One region of the Paenibacillus sp. FSL R5-192 genome, then DNA from elsewhere that is predicted to be linked to it. Evidence: riboswitches for the same ligand, from Rfam matches in the RefSeq annotation. Region 1 holds a riboswitch; each other region holds the start of a gene.

Region 1 (4,364 bases):
CCCTGAAGGCCAAAAAGGCATACTGGGGACTCGTGGATGAATCCAGTTTGCCTGTGTTGACGCAGAGAGCCGTCTCACTTTCGGGTAAACCGGATATCAAAAAACAGACACAAGATCCGCTCTGGAACAAAGCGGTGTCTACTCCACTGAAGGGTGACTCTTCGGGATCAGCCAGTTTCCGCACTTTATGGGATCATAGTAACCTGTATATCCTCGTGGATGTACAGGATGCAAAGGCAGATGTGAATGACAGAGTAGATATCTTTGTTGATCTCAATAATGGCAAGACCACTTCATATGAAGCAGATGACCGACACGTAATCATTAAGCGGTCGGGCAAAGCTGAGGGTGTGGAGCAGCGTTCATATCGTGTACGCGAGACAAAAGCCGGATATCAGGTTGAATTGTCCATTCCGTGGGGTGGTATCCAAGTCGGATCAGAATATGAAGCCGGATTGGATATCCGTGTGACTGATGGCGGTTCAAGTGGGACACAACCTTATAATCCACTGTACTGGAATGATCGAACACAATCTCAGGAACAGGATACAAGCAAATACGGCGTGATTCAACTCGCCCCTATGCCCAAATCTGCACAAGCTGTGCAAGGGATTGTTCAGATTGATGGGAAGAAAGACACATCATGGAATAAGGCTGCACCATTTGAAGTAAAACGGTTGAACCAGAGCGAAGGTGCAGAGGCAGTGGCTCGCGCAATGTGGTCAGGTGAGTATCTATACCTGCTGATCGACGTCACTGATCCAAACATCATTACAGATAGTATCAACCCATGGGATCAGGATTCGGTTGAGATTTTCCTGGACGAGAATCACCAGCGCACACCGTATTTTCAATATGATGATGCCCAGTTCAGAATCAGTGCAGACAATGTGGGAACCTTTGCAGGGGGTGCCTCACCTGGACGCCTTGTAAGTGCTGTGAAGAAAACAAATAAAGGATATCTCGTAGAAGCCAGAATTCATTTACAATCATTGACGCCCAAAGCAGGAAATGTTCTCGGTTTCGAGCTCCAAATTAACGACAACCAGGGCGGAGGTAAGCAGAGCGTAGCCAAGTGGAATGATACGACCAATGAGAGCTGGAGAAATACTTCCCAGTACGGAATACTCACTTTTGTCGGAAAGAACAAACTCGGGCATTAAACCATCGGCAGTAGTTGCAAGAATAGAAACCATCATAACAGTGGCTGAAACTCAACCATTGTTGTGATGGTTTTCATCGTTTACATACGTCACCAAAGGTGATGAGGGGCGATACAATCTTCCTTGACTATATTTAACAGCCCTTGATATACTAAATGGATGTTATTTTATCTTTTATGGGAATAGGAAAGTAATCAACTACATACAACCGTTTGCGAGGGAGCCTTAACCGGCTGAGAGGGTGTTAAACCGACCTTACCTGATTTGGATAATGCCAACGTAGGGATGCAACGATGAAACACTGTACTTGGGTAGCTCATGCGAACCCCCTTGTTTTAGTGTATTTGTCTGCGAAACATCCATAGGATGTTTCGTTTTTTTGTTTTTAAATACGTACATTATGAATTGGAGGAACACATGTTGACTATTTCAGAGAGACTATATCAGGCAGCACAGCCTGTGTGGAAGGAATGTCTTGAGCATCCCTTTGTTAAAGGAATCGGAGATGGTTCCTTAACGGTTGAACAATTTCGTTATTATTTGCTGCAAGACTACTTGTACCTGTTCGATTATGCCCGCGTATTTGCACTAGGTATTGTCAAGTCGCACGACCCCAAATTGATGCAGTTTTTTAGTGAAAACGTAGATAACATCCTGAATGGTGAAATGAAAATTCATCGTTCTTATATGGAGCGATTAGGAATTACAGAGGATCATGTTTTCCAGGTAAAACCTGTCCTGAAAAATGCAGCCTATACTAACTATATGCTCTCTGTTTCCCATGCGGGTGGCATAGCAGAAGTACTTGTATCCATTCTGGCCTGCTCATGGAGCTATGCAGAGATTGGTCAAGTCCTTGCCCAAAAGCCAGGTGCAGCTGAGCATCCTTTTTACGGAGAGTGGATCACAGGATATGCTTCCTCTGAATACAACAGCAACAATCAATCCCTAGTGACGTTAACTGATAAGCTATTAGAAGGCTGTAGCGAGGGAACGTACCAACGGATGGAGGATATTTTCGTGATGTGCAGTCGCTTTGAGCTTGATTTTTGGGAAATGTCATGGAAGCTGGAGCCTTAAGTTCACTGTAGTCAATTAAAGTAGAGAGCAGCGGCCATAAACAGTCTCAGGATAGAAATAAGTAGAATACGTAAAGGAACGCTTGCAATAAGCGTGTTTCGTGACGATGCCAAAAAAAGGGCGGATAGTATCCGCCTTTTTTCATTGTTGAAATTCTTGACACAGGGACATTTTGTTCTCTGAAGTCTCTGGCTAAAATCAAAAAGGGTGTCAGGACGGAATGTTCATAGCAGTCTGAATGTTTTTCAGATCGAGCTGAATTTGCTCTGCAATATGGTAAGGGTGGTATAAACCATGCTGCACCATGTAATTTGATATCTTTTCATGAGAATCTATGGCTTCATCGAGCTGTTTCATCAAAATTTGTTTGATTTCGGGGGTGGCACATTCGGTCACAGCCATGGCGTAGTTTCTGACACCGCTCTTGGCGTTCATCAAAAAATCCATTGCGATCACGTCATCGGTCAGCGTATTAAGACCAGTCATGTGTTCTAATATTGGGTTCATTTTTTTATCTCCTATACAGTCGCTTTAGACAGCACTCCACCGAGCTCCTGAAGCTGCTGTTGTGATAAGATCGCATCTTGTTGCAAAATTTGCTTGAGCTCCGGGTCGGTTACCAGAGCTTGCATGGTCTTGGATTTAGTCATACAAACCGTCTTGAACGCAGCTATTTCATGTACCTCGAGAATCTCATGCAAAGCGTATGTGGAATCCATTCAGATTGTCCTCCCATGTATCTATTCATATTTAAGGCTTTAAGATGACTTTAATGCAATCGTCCGTTTTTGTATCGAACACTTCATAGCCCCGTTTGGCCTCGCTGAGCGGAATGACGTGCGTAACAATGTCGCCAGGGTCCACTTTGCCAGACGTAACCAACTCGTACATGTATGGCATGTAGTGAATGACCGGAGCTTGTCCGGAACGGATATTCACGTTTCGCTGCATGATATCACCGAGCGGGAATCCGTTATAACGTCCGCCGTATACCCCAGTGACTTGAATGGTGCCACCTTTGCGAACAGCCTGAGATGCAATGATAAATGCGCTCATGGTGCCGCCTTGCAGTTTCATACCGCTGGCTAGAAATTCAAGATCGCTCATCTTGCCGTCCATTCCTACCGCATCAATGACAACATCGGCGCCGCCTTTGGTCATTTCCTTGAGAGTGTTCCCAATATTCTTATCCTGTTCGAAGTTTACTATTTCCACATTGTTTGTTCGCTTCGCATGCTTTAAGCGGTAATCGACATAGTCGACGGCTATGACCCGCTTAGCTCCTTTCAGCCAGCAGAACTTCTGGGCTAGGAGTCCGACCGGGCCGCAGCCGAGCACAATGACCGTATCTCCATTTTTAACGCCGGCGTTATCTACGCTCCAGAATGCCGTCGTCATGGCATCGGCGATCAAGCTTAGCTTTTCGTCCGGTTGTTCGCAGTTTTCAGGGATCTTAAAGTGGGTAAAATTAGCAAATGGGACCCGTAAATACTCCGCTTGCCCGCCGGGATATCCGCCGGTCGTTCCGGAGTAGCCGAAATATGCGCCCATATCCCCGTGTTCGTTGGAATTGTCACATTGGCTTTCCAGCTGATTTTTGCAAAAAAAGCATTCTCCGCATGCGATGTTAAACGGGATGATTACGCGGTCGCCTTTTTTTACCTTGGTCACGCCAGGGCCCACTTCTTCTACGATCCCCATCGGCTCATGTCCGATGACATAGTTTTCCTGAAGGTTAGGGATCATCCCGTGAATAAGATGAAGGTCAGAACCGCAAATCGCGGTACTGGTGATCTTTACGATCATATCGTCCGGTTTCACAATCTTCGCATCCGGCACCTCTTTGACCACGACATTTTTAACCCCTTGATACGTTACCGCCTTCATGCTTTATGTCCTCCAATATGTTCATCTGGGGTCCGATCAAACATCCCTTTACGTGACGTATCACCCGGGAACAGATTCATCTGCCCGATCATCACCGTATTTTTCGCCGAAAGCTGATCGAGTTGGTACTGTTCGTTCAGCTCATAAGGATGAAACCATTTTTTGCGAATCATGAGCTCCGAAATTTCTTGGTGCATTGAAATTCCCTGCTTCAGATGAGTATGCAACAGGGCT
Region 2 (4,364 bases), on a different contig from region 1:
GCAAGGCTGAAGTTACGAGCAATGGTATGGAGATACGTACGGAGTACGGATGACCCACTTAATTGATCAGCGAGATATGCCGAGATCATTCCATACATGGACATGATCAGAACCATGCCAATCACCATGAAAAATGAAATGACGAGCACACCCAGAATCTTGTAGGACTTGTCAAAGGGCAAAGAGAATGCAATCTTTCTCGCCACAGGGCCAACAATGAAAGACTCCACCAGAAACGCGATGACAAAACATAATATGAATTGAAGCAGTATTTCAAGCGGGGACATCTTGCCGAGTAACCCACTGTGCCATAGATTGAAGAACATCATGACCAAGACCATTCCTATACACATCATTAATCCGAAAATAATTTGTTCCTTCTTGCTGGTTGGCAATTCTCTCATCCTCTCTGTTTACCTTCGTAATTATAGAGATGAGGAAACCCTTCACATAAGTGAACATTCTGTGAAAAGTTATGATTTTTCCAATTTAAAATTGGATTTGACAACCATGTAGTACAGCTCTATGATATCCCTTAAAATGGTAGAAACATTCACTACATAAGGAGGTTTTTGATTGTGAGTTTTCAAAAGCGCATTGACCACGTCGGCATTGCCGTTCGTGATCTGGAGACCACGCTGCGTTTCTACACGGAGATCGTTGGTCTTGAATTGAAAGACCGGGTGACCCATACCAACGGCGTCATTCAGCTTGCCTTCCTTGGCTTCAATGGAAGTAATGAGACTGAGATTGAGTTAATTCAAGGATACAGCGACAAGCTACCTTCTGAAGGTACGGTGCACCATTTTGCGATCCACGTGGATGATCTTGATTCTGAGTACAAACGCATTCAATCCACCGAAGCCGAATTTATCGACGGAGAGATTATCACATTGCCTAACGGTTACCGCTATTTCTTCATCCATGGACCTGAAAAGGAATGGATTGAGTTCTTCCAGCGCTAAGAATTGGAGCTGATTTCATGAACATTTTAATTACTGGCGCAGCCGGAAAAATTGGACGTGACTTGTCCCAACACTTGTCAGAAGCATTTCGCCTGCGACTAACGGATTTAAATATCGACAGACTGCATACGTATCAAGGGACCAGCCATGAGATCATGACACTGGATGTGACAGACCCCGAAGCCTGTCAGCGTGCTTGCGAAGGCATGGATGTGGTTGTACATCTGGCTGGAGATCCTTCCCCGAATGCCGGATTTTATGAATCGTTGTTGGACATCAATATCAAAGGTACATTTAATGTATTCCGTGCAGCTAAAGACCAAGGTGTACGAAGAGTCATTCTTGCAAGCAGTGCACAGACGATTGAGGGGTATCCCATTGATGCTCAAGTCTATCCGGACATGCCAACACGTCCACGGAATTTGTACGGGGTTAGCAAATGTTTTGGAGAATCGCTCGCTTCCTATTTTGCGTATACCGAAGGTTTACAAAGTGTAGCAATACGTATAGGTGCATATGATGATTTTCAACCGGACGGACCCGTGCTGGAGGCAAGGGATATGAGCGCGTATATTAGTCCGGCTGACTTGTGTGATTTGATGTTCAAAGCAATTACAACTACCGATCTGGAACCCTTCACCATACTGCATGGGATCTCGAATAATCGGTTTAAACGATTAAATCTGGAAAACACTCAGAAACAGGTAGGTTATGACCCCAAATCCGATGCTTTTGCACTCAGTCAGATTGCCTTATATGATTCCCCACGATAATTATTGAAAATAACACATCCAAACAGGCTGTTATACATATGTATAACGGCCTGTTTGATAACTTATACGTGTCCCTATCCAGTTCATGACTGGACACGTTCCACCCGCTGGCCTATAATTACACCTAGTAATGCCCGTAACTTCATAGTTTCCCAGGGGAGTCGGAATTGGCCGGCTGAGAGTGTATCCCACCAAGATACTAACCCTTAGACCTGATCTGGATCATGCCAGCGTAGGAATCGGAGTATATCGAAATGGCACAGCCCTATGGCTGAACGCCACCTCTCTAACGCCTGCACGCGTCCCGGAATACGGGGCGCTTTTTTTGTTACTATCAGAAAGTATAAGTTTGGAAGCATCACCTTCCTGATATTGCAAGAAAAACTGCCGCTAAGCGCAGTCTGGCTTCCTTGAATGACATCGATGGACGTTTTACTTGTTCAAAAATAACGTCATCCGGATCTCAACTGGTATAAATCTGTCGATTTATGCAAGATGATTGGATATGAAGCCAAGGAGTACCCCGTGCCAATCGGCCGGACATACCGAAGGAGAGACCACAGATGAAATGGCGTAAAACGATGGGATTGTTGCTCTTGTGCGTGCTTATGGTGACTGTAGCCGCATGTGGTGGCAAAGAAGCTGCCCCAGCTGGGCAGAACGGCAACACAAATACGGAAAGCAGCAACGAAGGTGACACTGCCGCCCTGAAAGATATTAAAGTGGTGCTCGACTGGACACCAAATACGAATCATACAGGCCTGTATGCAGCTGTAGATCAAGGTTTTTATAAAGCCGAAGGCTTGAACGTGGAGATTGTACAACCAGGTGCCGGTGGCGCAGATACAATGGTTGCCTCCAATGAAGTGCCTTTTGGCGTAAGTTATCAGGAGAGTGTAACTCAAGCCCGCACACAGGGTGTTCCATTGGTCTCCATCGCAGCAGTTATTCAGCATAATACATCTGGTTTCGCTGCTCCGGCGGATCGGAATATCAAGTCACCGAAAGATTTTGAAGGTAAAACCTATGGCGGTTGGGGTTCCCCAGTCGAAGAAGCCGTGATGCAATCCATTATGGAAGGCGACGGAGCCGATGTATCCAAAGTGAAAAACATTAACATGGGTGACGCCGACTTTTTCACCGCAGTGAAACGAGACATTGATTTTGCATGGATTTTCTACGCTTGGACGGGTATTGAAGCCGAACTGCGCGGGGAACCGATCGACATGTTATATGTGAAGGATTATTCAGATGCATTGGATTACTACACGCCTGTACTAGTAACAAACGAGCAGACGATCCAAAACGACCCTGAGTTGGTGAAAGCATTCCTGAAAGCCACTTCAGAAGGATATCAATACGCAATTGATCATCCCGAAGACGCAGCCAACATTCTGATCAAGGCCGTACCGGATCTGGATAAAGACTTGGTACTGGCAAGCCAGAAATGGCTTAGTCCAAAGTACACAGATGACGCCCCACGCTGGGGTGAGCAAAAGCAGGAAGTGTGGCAGAACTACACCGACTGGATGTTTAGCAAAAAACTGCTGGATGAACAGATCGATGTGAGCAAGGCATATACGAACGAGTTCTTACCCCAATAAAATTTCTCATATAAAACGAACTTAAATTTTACACGAGGACGGAGAGGACAGAAATAACGTGAAAAAGCGAAGCGGTCGCCTTTATCACCGGATTTTCCCTTTAGAGAAAGGGAATCAAAAAAATCTGGGGATAACAGCGATTGGAAGGTTATTCTGTCATCGAAGTGGCAAGTGTAACAGTCATTAGTTCATTTTATATATCACGAAAGGAGCCGTGATCTCTCATGGCAAGCACACTACTTAGTATTCAGGTTATCCCGAAAACGCCAAATGGCGAGAACTCTTATCCTTACGTTGATCGAGCCATTGAAGTTATTCAGCAATCTGGCTTGAAGTATCAGGTGAATGCGCTCGACACAACGATGGAAGGTGAACTGGAGGAACTGCTGGAAGTTGTACGTAAAATGCACGAGGTACTTGTGGAGGCTGGCAGCCCAAGCATCATCTCCCAGATCAAAATCGCCCATAGCCCTACTGGCTTCAGCATGGATACCCTGACGGAGAAGTATCGCTAATGCATGCCTATTTCAAGAGTGTATGGCCGCCCATTGTGGCGGTTATTCTCTTTATAGCGATATGGCAGGGAGCCGTCTCCCTCTTCCATATTGAGAAATGGATGCTGCCTGCACCGTCCGACATCGCCCGCGAAGCCGCAACCCAGGCCGAGCGGCTTGGCATGCACGCTTCCGCAACCATTCAGTTAACGCTGATTGGATTCGCGGCTGGCACAGCGGTCGGATTACTGATAGCGATGGTGCTGCATTTGGTCCCTTTTCTCAAGTCAGCCCTGTACCCTTTACTTATTCTTAGTCAAAATATCCCAACCATCGCGCTCGCGCCGCTCCTGTTAATCTGGTTTGGATTCGGGCTGTTGCCCAAGCTGATTACGATCATCCTCGTCTGCTTCTTCCCTGTTGCAGTGGCGGCGATGGATGGCTTGACCCGTACTGACGCGGCGATGATGAACTATATGCGCATGGCTGGTGCGAAACGTCATCAGATTTTCTGGAAGCTGGAGCTTC
Region 3 (4,364 bases), on a different contig from region 1:
CATAACAGTGAACACCATCAGCAGCTGGTGATCCAATGTTTACGTTTTTGAGCGTGGCCCCTGCCTCCAGACGGAAGACTGGCTTCTGATTTTCTGCTTGAGATCCGTCGCCAAGTGTGGAAGGATTAGCTACAAATGTTTTGCCTTGACCATCATAGGTCGTGCCCTTTGGAACAATAATAGTTGAATTTACAACCGTAGGCGCAGCCGCAGCCGGAACTGCACCAAATATAGAAGCAACCAAACCAGCGGACAGTAACAACGTCAACATTTTTTTCATAACTTTATTCCTCCCTTATTCTCTCGTTTTTTGGTAATGTACAGCCTGGGCTTGTACTGGAAGTTCGCCAGAGGTGCACCTCTGTCCGACCAACAACCTAATCCTACCAAATAAGGAAGGTAACTAGAATAATCATTAGATCAGATATATCATGACATCGTACAATCCCTGTCATATCGGCATTTTTTGCATGCTAGGTCTCTCAAGCAATATGCTGATATCAACCTCTGGTATGCTCATTTGTAACGTATGTACCCCTCACTTAATCCCCAATAACAAAGAAAGACCACTACATTTGTCTCCAAATGTGTGATCTTGAATGTCTTCTGGCTTGCTGATATAAAATATCAGGCTCCAAATCTCTGACGATAACCGCACTTTCTACACAACTCTTCTACAGCTTCGCGTTTGGAGAAGCCATATACCAGATTGTTCGCTCGCTCACCCTCAATAATCTCCGAGAATGACTTCTCGTGCACATTACCCAGGTTAATCACACCCTCGCCATCGAGACAGCATGGAACCACCGTTCCATCTACAAGCACAGCTGCCTGACCGCGAAGTGCATGGCAGAAGCCTTTGCCGTCATCTTCAGGTGCATCCAGACTCGGCCACTGGAACTCATGGTCCTGATTCAGGTATACATTCGGGGCAATTTTGACCCCGCTGCCTGGAACTACTTTTTCCTCAATGCGGAAATCCAGATTGAACTCACGTTCCAATACTTCAAGGGTCTCCCGATTTCGATTCATCTGAGCATTTGTGAAGTTATCCTGTGTCAGATTCCACAACCGAAATGAGATGATGACATTGTGCTTAACGGCCTCGTGTACAAAGGACAAAATATGACGCAGGTATCCGTCACGGTCTGTTGAACCTTCATGCCCATCGAAACTGTGCAGGGAGAAATTCATCTGCCGCAGCGCCGGTTTGCCAAGCAATTTATGCTGAGTCTTGGGCAGCAGTGTACCATTCGTTGTAATGTTCACCTTGAGTCCCTTCTCATGTGCGGAATCGAGCAACAAATCTATTTTGGGATGCAACAAGGGTTCGCCTTTGACATGTAGATAAATATGATTGGTGTGTGGTTTAACTTGATCCAGTATATTGTTGAAGACTTCAGGGTCAATGAATCCTTTGGCACGCTGTGTCTGCGGACAGAAGCTGCATGCCAGATTGCAGATACTCGTGATCTCAATATATACTTTTTTGAACGTTTTCAACTCGGGTCCCCATTCTGCCTAGGAGGGAGAACAATCCCACCTGCATTTTGTGATCCGGCCAATATGCGCCACCCCTATTATATCGGGTTAGGGAGCCCAGGTAAATTGTTCAGTTGTTCGGGTCTGACTCCAAGTTCATCTCAAGAATTCCATCATGCTGCCTCTTTACAGTTCATGTTCGAGTGATATATGCTGAACAGACAACTGCATATCTTGAACTTTTGCACTAGGGGAGCCTTGCGGCTGAGACGAATATGATTATTCGGACCCTTTGAACCTGATCTGGATCATACCAGCGGAGGGAAGTGGAGCGGCCTTTTAGTAAGCGGATTTTTTTCATGTATGTGAAGATAAATTGCGGATTTAACTTACAGACCCACTCATTTCTCCGGAAATGGGTGGGTCTTTTTTGTTCCTTTTGCAGAGTATAGGATGCCGTTGTTATTCCAGCAGTCTGACATCAAGGGGGTGAGGATCAGATGAACAACCATGTAACCATTGAGAACGTTAGCTTCGCTTTTCCTGAAAAAAAGGATTCACCCGTGCTCGCCAATGTGTCGCTTAAGGTCCAACAAGGAGAATTTGTCTCGCTCATTGGCTCCAGCGGGTCAGGTAAAAGCACGCTCTTCAAGCTACTCGCAGGCTTGCATGAGCCAACCGTCGGCACCATCGATATTGCTGATGTACCGCACGGACAACGGCTCGGACGAGTCGCCTATATGCCGCAGAAAGATCTGCTGTTATCCTGGCGTACCGTCATGGAGAACTGCATGCTTCCTTCCGAGTTGGCACCAGGCCGACAGGACAAGGACAAGTTACGTGCCAACATCCTAGCTGGATTGGCAAGGTTCGGCCTGTCGGGTTATGAACAGGCCTATCCAGATGAATTGTCCGGCGGCATGCGGCAGCGGGTGGCATTGCTTCGTACCTTGCTTACAGGCGGGCAGCTCATGTTGCTGGATGAACCCTTCGGTGCACTCGACGCATTAACCAAACGAGAAATGCATCGCTGGTTGCTGGAGCTGTGGGAGAGCTTTGGCCAAACCGTGATGTTCATTACACATGACATCGAAGAAGCCCTGCTGTTAAGTGACCGTATCATTCTGTTAACTCCAGGAGGGCAAGGTCAGCAGTTGCAGGAGATGACGGTTCCTTTACCACGCCCAAGGCATTCGGACATGATCTACGAACCGGCTCTCGTGCAGATGAGGCAACAACTGGAGGAACAATTGCATGCACGATAGAGCTGAGGTTAGCGTCTGGACGTGGTGTTCAAAGTGGCTCTCGAGGTCGTTTTCCCAATATGGTCTGTTCATTATGCTCATGTTCTTATTACTGGCGATCTGGGAAGTGATTGTGCGTATGGGATGGGTGCCCTCCTTCATCATTCCTGCACCCACGGCCATCGTAAGCTCACTGGTTAAGCATCGCCGTCTGCTGTTGACCATCCATCTGCCTGCTACCTTTATGGAGGTTGTTGTTGGTTTTGTCTTGTCCATAGTGACTGGAATTACGCTGGCAACAGGCATGCATATGAACCGATCGATTGAAAAGGCATTGTATCCCTTCATCGTGATCAGTCAGACCATACCGTTGATTGCCTTGTCCCCCGTATTTATCCTGTGGTTTGGTTACACGTTGTGGAGCAAAGTCGCCGTGGTATTTTTAATCGCATTCTTCCCCATTGTGGTCAGTACCTACGATGGACTCCGCCAAGGCGATCCAGAGCAGCGTGAACTGTTGCTCACCATGGGCGCCAGCAAGTGGGATATTTTTTGCAAACTCCAGGTTCCGCTGGCACTTCCCTCTTTTTTCTCGGGGCTAAAGATGTCTGTGGTGTACTGCGTGGTTGGGGCAACGATTGGCGAATGGCTCGGTGGTAGCAAAGGTCTAGGGTACTTCAGCCGTCGTATGTCCAGCAACATGAACACGGATGCGATGTTTGCCGCCATTTTGCTGTTATCCCTGCTTGGGATCGTTTTGTTTGTACTGATTACCTGGCTGGAGAAACGGTTTAACATACGGCGTCATCGTCATGGAGGCAAAAGAAAGGTTGGATAATACTTAGACAGAAATTAGATGTAAATACAGTAGTTACAATCTTCAAAACAAAACATATCTTATGCACAATTTCAGCAACATCTTCAATCAGTTCATTGTCACATTATCGTTAACATGCTGTTGCCCATTTTCTACAAATCAAAACGATGAAATGAGGAACTTCATTTATGAATAACAAAGGTATATACTCCCTGCTTCCCATCATACTCATTAGCCTTTTGCTGATCGTTAGCGGATGCAGCACCACAGACAATAGCCAAAATACGCCAACAACAGATTCGGCAACCAATACACAGCAAACAGATCCGTCTGCAACCGAACCTGCATCAGACACCAAAGATAAACTGTCTATCATGCTCGACTGGTACCCGAATGCAGTACACTCCTTCATCTATGTGGCTCAGGAAAAAGGATACTTTGCAGACCAAGGTCTGGATCTCGATATTCAGATGCCTGCGGATACCAATGATTCGCTCAAACTTGTTGCTGCCGGAAAAATTGATCTGGCCCTAAGTTACCAGCCCCAAATCTTGCTCGCGCGTGGCGAGAACATTCCTGTACGTTCCATTGCTGCTGTTGTTCGGCACCCGCTTGTGCATCTGTTGACCGAAGCGAATGGCAACGTAAGTTCACCCAAAGATCTTGAAGAAAAGACTGTTGGTTATTCCTCCATTCCTCTGTACGAAGCGATGGTACGCACGATGATCAGTAAGGATGGCGGCAATCCCGACAACATAAATCTGGTCGACGTTGGGTTCGATCTGATTCCTTCGCTGGCTTCCGGACAAGCGGATGCGATT
Region 4 (4,364 bases), on a different contig from region 1:
ACCATTAACGATGATATTCACTGCACCACTCCCTTTCTGTTCAATCGCTCAGGGCTCAGCGCCTCAATTCCGAGTTCTTCTGAGCTTTTGCCAGCGAGCAACTCAGCGATAAGCCTGCCTGTTATCGTACTAAGCAAGATACCGTTGCGGTAATGTCCAAAGGCGGCGAACAACCCGGGAATACTCTTGCAAGCACCTATATAAGGCAGTCCATCGGGAGTTGCCGGTCTTACGCCTGCCCACGCTCGTATAAATTGTGCTTCCTTCATCCCAGGCACCCAGTGGGTAGCCGCTGTTAATAGCTTCTGAACACCCTGTACAGAAACGTTCAAATCCGTTCTGCCTGGCAGACTGGTTGCCCCGAGCCAAACCTCTCCATTGGCTTTGGGAACAATATAGATATCCTCTGCATACACCGTTCTATCAGGTCTGTACCCTGCATGTTCATCTGAGAACTGAACGGCGGCTATTTCACCTTTTACCGACCACACAGGCAAGCTCAGATTCACATGTCTCATCAACTCTTCACTCTGTAATCCAGCCGCTATAATGACATGTTTGCATTTCATCTCACCGATCGATGTGGTGATCCCCTGCACGCCGTGTTCGTTTGCTTGCACACGTATATCCTGTATGTCCTCCATAACCCGTGCTCCCAATGCTTGAGCGGATTCAGCATATGCCTTCGTTAGATGGACTGGAAGAATCTCACTCTCGTAAGGTCTGTAGTAGGCTCCATACGTATCTCTGTTAAGCCATGATGCCTCCTGTTGCACAACGGAACGGTCCCACCACACCTCATCAGCAGACAACGCAGACTTCCGATTGTCCTTATAGCTACTTGATTCACTGTATGAACGAAAAGGAGTTAGGAATCCTTGGCGTTGCAGGCCAGTCTCTACCTCACTGAGTGTAGCCATTAGCACCTGTTGCTCGATAAGTAACTGTCTACTCAGCCTGGCAAGCTTAGCCATCAAAGGATGAGCAAAATCCTCACTATCTGCCGCTAGCATTCCAGCCGCCGCGCAAGAAGTGCCTCCTGCAATCGCCGAACGCTCCAGCAACAGCACATCCTGTCCACGGGAAGCAAGCTCATACGCAATGGCACATCCAACAATACCTCCGCCTACAATAATCGTTTCTGCATGAATCTTATCCGGTCTATCAGTAATGATCTTTTTCATCCTCTCATCTCCTTGATTCAGCGACTCAGACTTTCTGTAGCAACAACGATAGCCTGCCTTAACGATGCAGCGGCCCGATCCGGGGAATCGCTCGCCCACACATTCGAGATCACAGCGACTCCCTGTGCGCCTGCAGAGCGAATAGCGTGAATGTTCCCCGGTTCGATGCCCCCAATCGCCATGACAGGAATGGAGACAGCAGAGCACACTTCAGCCAGAGCATATAATCCTCTTGGTTCAAGATCAGGCTTACTGTTGGTTGAGTAGACATGCCCGAAGAAAAGGTAATCGGCTCCCCGTTCTTCAGCGATTTTTGCCTCATCGATTGAATGAACAGATACACCCAGACGAATTCGCTGGACATTGCTTATAACAGCAGGGTTGTAGTTACGTATAGCCTCTTGCCCCCAATGTACACCGCCATAGATGTCATTCTGTGGTGGCAGTTCTGAACCATTGATAACGATGCGACAAGACGGAACGCCAACACCACGCAGACTTTTAGCCCAACCGATCTTTTGTTGCCACGAGAGTTGTTTCTCTCGTATATGGATGTAGTCCACCCATGGCCAAACGTCCTTTGCAGCTTTTACAAAAGATGCTTGATCCCCTGCACCCGTAGATACAACATGCAGTTCAAATGATCCGTGTACACGTTCATGATAAATTACCGTACTTTTCATCTCCTTCCATGCGTGAATGCTATGAAAACACAAAAAAGCCACTCCCGTAGGGGAGTGGCTGCGTATTAATTATAGGACCAGATGACTGACTGATACATACAGTTCATTTCGTGCAATAAAGCTATAGACCTTATAGCCATAACGTTATACACGCAACTGCATGTTTCAATTTACTAAGCAAGACGGTTGAATTCTTTCGAATTGCCGTTTGCTCACGTCATTCACTGAAACGCGCTCGCCACTTCCCTACGCTGGTATGATCCAGATCAGGTGCAAAGGGTCCGGAATCGCATTCTTCCATCTCAGCCACATCGTGCGGCCCCCCTAGTGTTCATATGAAGTTGTAGCCTATGTTACCATAGAAGGATTTTTTTGTCACTGTTCATTTCTGTTAAACGTTGCTTGAATTGTCTAGTTTTTCTCAGACCATTCTTCGACATTCCATGTTTTGGTGACCCAACCCTCGTAAAAATCAGGTTCATGAGATACCAGCAACACCGTTCCCTTAAATTCTTGCAAGGCACGTTGCAACTCCGCTTTGGCTGTTACATCCAGATGGTTCGTCGGCTCATCGAATAGAATCCAGTTGCTTTCACGCATCAAGAGTTTGCATAAACGAACCTTCGCTTGTTCTCCACCACTCAGCATGTTAAGCGGACGGGTAATGTGCTCATTTTTCAACCCGCAACGAGCGAGATGACCCCGGACTTCATTCTGGGTCAAATGTGAAAACTCATTCCAGACATCCTCAATCGGCGTGATATTCCCAGCACGAACTTCCTGCTCAAAATATGCCGTTTCGAGATAATCTCCCAAAAAGGTTTTTCCACTGAGTGGAGATATTCTTCCCAAGATCGTCTTCAGCAGTGTCGATTTACCCACACCATTACAACCTACGATGGCAATCTTTTCACCACGTTCAATTGTCATTGTCATTTTAGGCAGCAAAGGATACGTATATCCAATTTCAAAATCAATGCCCTCAAAGACCGTTTTGCTGCTCGCGCGGGCATCCTTGAATTTGAACGTTGGTTTGGCCGCTTCATCTGGACGATCAATACGTTCAATTCTGTCCAGTTGCTTCTCCCGGCTCTTCGCTCGACCAGAAGTTGAAGCACGTGCCTTGTTACGCTGAATGAAATCTTCCTGTTTCTTGATGTACTCTTGCTGCTTCTCGTACGCATCAATATGCTGGGCTTTATTCATATCAGCCATCTCGAGGAACTTGTTATAGTTCGCTGCATATCTCGTTAATTTGGCAAATTCCAAATGATAAATGACATTTACTACTTCATTCATGAATTCCGTGTCATGGGAGATTAAGAGGAACGCATGAGGGTAGTCCTTCAGGTAACGTGACAACCATTCAATGTGCTCTACATCCAGGTAGTTGGTCGGCTCATCCAGCAAAAGGGCTGTAGGCTTCTCAAGCAGAAGCTTGGCAAGAAGCACCTTTGTACGTTGTCCACCACTTAGAGCTGCGACATCCCGATCAAGACCAATTGCGGACAAACCAAGTCCATTGGCCATCTCTTCCACTTTTACGTCAATCAGATAAAAGTCGCCCTGTTCCAGTTGTTCCTGAATATCGCCCATCTCTTCCAGCAACTGCTCTAGCTTATCTGGATCTGCATCTGCCATCTGGTCCGTTATATTCATCATTTCTTTTTCTAATTCAAGCAACGGAAGGAAAGCATCTTTAAGAACGTCACGAATGGTTTTGCCTGGGGTAAGCTTCGTGTGCTGATCCAGATATCCGTAACGGACCTTAGGTGTCCATTCCACTTTTCCACTATCTTTAAGCAATTTACCGGTAAGGATGTTCATTAATGTGGATTTACCCACACCATTGGCACCAACAAGTCCTACACGCTCTCCGGCAAGTAAACGAAACGATACATTTTTAAATAACGTGCGATCTCCAAAATTGTGACTTACGTTCTCTACTGACAATAAACTCATAAGATGAGGTTGCTCCTATCTATTAGACATTACTTTTATTATTGTTCCGAAACCCTATTCTAGCACAGGTCCCGTCTTTTCTGAAAGTAATGTAAACAGTTCAGGAACCTCTTACATGATTTTGTCATACAGGCTACCCTAACGATTAGAGCATTTATATTCGAAATAGCCTTGTGCAGCTGCTTGTCTTGCGTCTGTAAACACCTCTTCAGCACGGTAACCATTACCACATGTGGAGGGATAGTAGTACTTGATACCCGTTAAAGGATCTACCCCACCTACGATGGCCGTTTTCTTCACAAGTCTGCCTCCACCGATCGCATAATTGTTGATCTTTTGGTCACCCACACCTATACCTTGGATAAAGGCCATAATCCCTGTATCGTTAATGGAGTTGTACCAATCTTCCTGCGCAATCAGGGGCATCGTAAACGTATAGGAAATACCGTTCTTTCTGGCAAACTCATTATGGCGGTTAATCACATCAGCCAGATCATCCTGCACAGTAGTCACAATCCGGCTTTGTCTAACTTGC

The links. Region 1 has a riboswitch for thiamine pyrophosphate ahead of tenA (thiaminase II). Riboswitches for the same ligand answer to the same signal wherever they lie in the genome.
Region 2: it holds a riboswitch for thiamine pyrophosphate, as region 1 does, so the genes downstream of both, C161_RS23490 (ABC transporter substrate-binding protein) here and tenA (thiaminase II) in region 1, are expected to answer to the same signal.
Region 3: it holds a riboswitch for thiamine pyrophosphate, as region 1 does, so the genes downstream of both, C161_RS21690 (ABC transporter ATP-binding protein) here and tenA (thiaminase II) in region 1, are expected to answer to the same signal.
Region 4: it holds a riboswitch for thiamine pyrophosphate, as region 1 does, so the genes downstream of both, C161_RS26630 (thiamine phosphate synthase) here and tenA (thiaminase II) in region 1, are expected to answer to the same signal.

What each region holds. Positions count from the first base shown of each region.
Region 1 covers NZ_ASPR01000015.1:283,666-288,029, forward strand. Annotated here, with positions in the region: gene C161_RS16080 (endo-1,4-beta-xylanase) at 1-1,163, shown strand, start outside; TPP riboswitch at 1,370-1,467, shown strand; gene tenA (thiaminase II) at 1,581-2,243, shown strand; gene C161_RS16090 (spore coat protein) at 2,454-2,750, opposite strand; gene C161_RS16095 (hypothetical protein) at 2,762-2,962, opposite strand; gene C161_RS16100 (zinc-dependent alcohol dehydrogenase) at 2,994-4,130, opposite strand; gene C161_RS16105 (spore coat protein) at 4,127-4,364, opposite strand, start outside.
Region 2 covers NZ_ASPR01000047.1:155,400-159,763, reverse strand. Annotated here, with positions in the region: gene C161_RS23505 (hypothetical protein) at 1-404, opposite strand, end outside; gene C161_RS23500 (VOC family protein) at 579-965, shown strand; gene C161_RS23495 (NAD-dependent epimerase/dehydratase family protein) at 983-1,738, shown strand; TPP riboswitch at 1,883-1,995, shown strand; gene C161_RS23490 (ABC transporter substrate-binding protein) at 2,302-3,342, shown strand; gene C161_RS23485 (thiamine-binding protein) at 3,567-3,857, shown strand; gene C161_RS23480 (ABC transporter permease) at 3,857-4,364, shown strand, end outside.
Region 3 covers NZ_ASPR01000043.1:345,406-349,769, forward strand. Annotated here, with positions in the region: gene C161_RS21680 (pectate lyase) at 1-280, opposite strand, end outside; gene C161_RS21685 (radical SAM/SPASM domain-containing protein) at 628-1,503, opposite strand; TPP riboswitch at 1,722-1,824, shown strand; gene C161_RS21690 (ABC transporter ATP-binding protein) at 1,983-2,747, shown strand; gene C161_RS21695 (ABC transporter permease) at 2,737-3,564, shown strand; gene C161_RS21700 (ABC transporter substrate-binding protein) at 3,732-4,364, shown strand, end outside.
Region 4 covers NZ_ASPR01000049.1:313,758-318,121, forward strand. Annotated here, with positions in the region: gene thiS (sulfur carrier protein ThiS) at 1-21, opposite strand, end outside; gene thiO (glycine oxidase ThiO) at 18-1,184, opposite strand; gene C161_RS26630 (thiamine phosphate synthase) at 1,202-1,867, opposite strand; TPP riboswitch at 2,094-2,203, opposite strand; gene C161_RS26635 (ABC-F family ATP-binding cassette domain-containing protein) at 2,279-3,829, opposite strand; gene C161_RS26640 (hypothetical protein) at 3,968-4,364, opposite strand, start outside.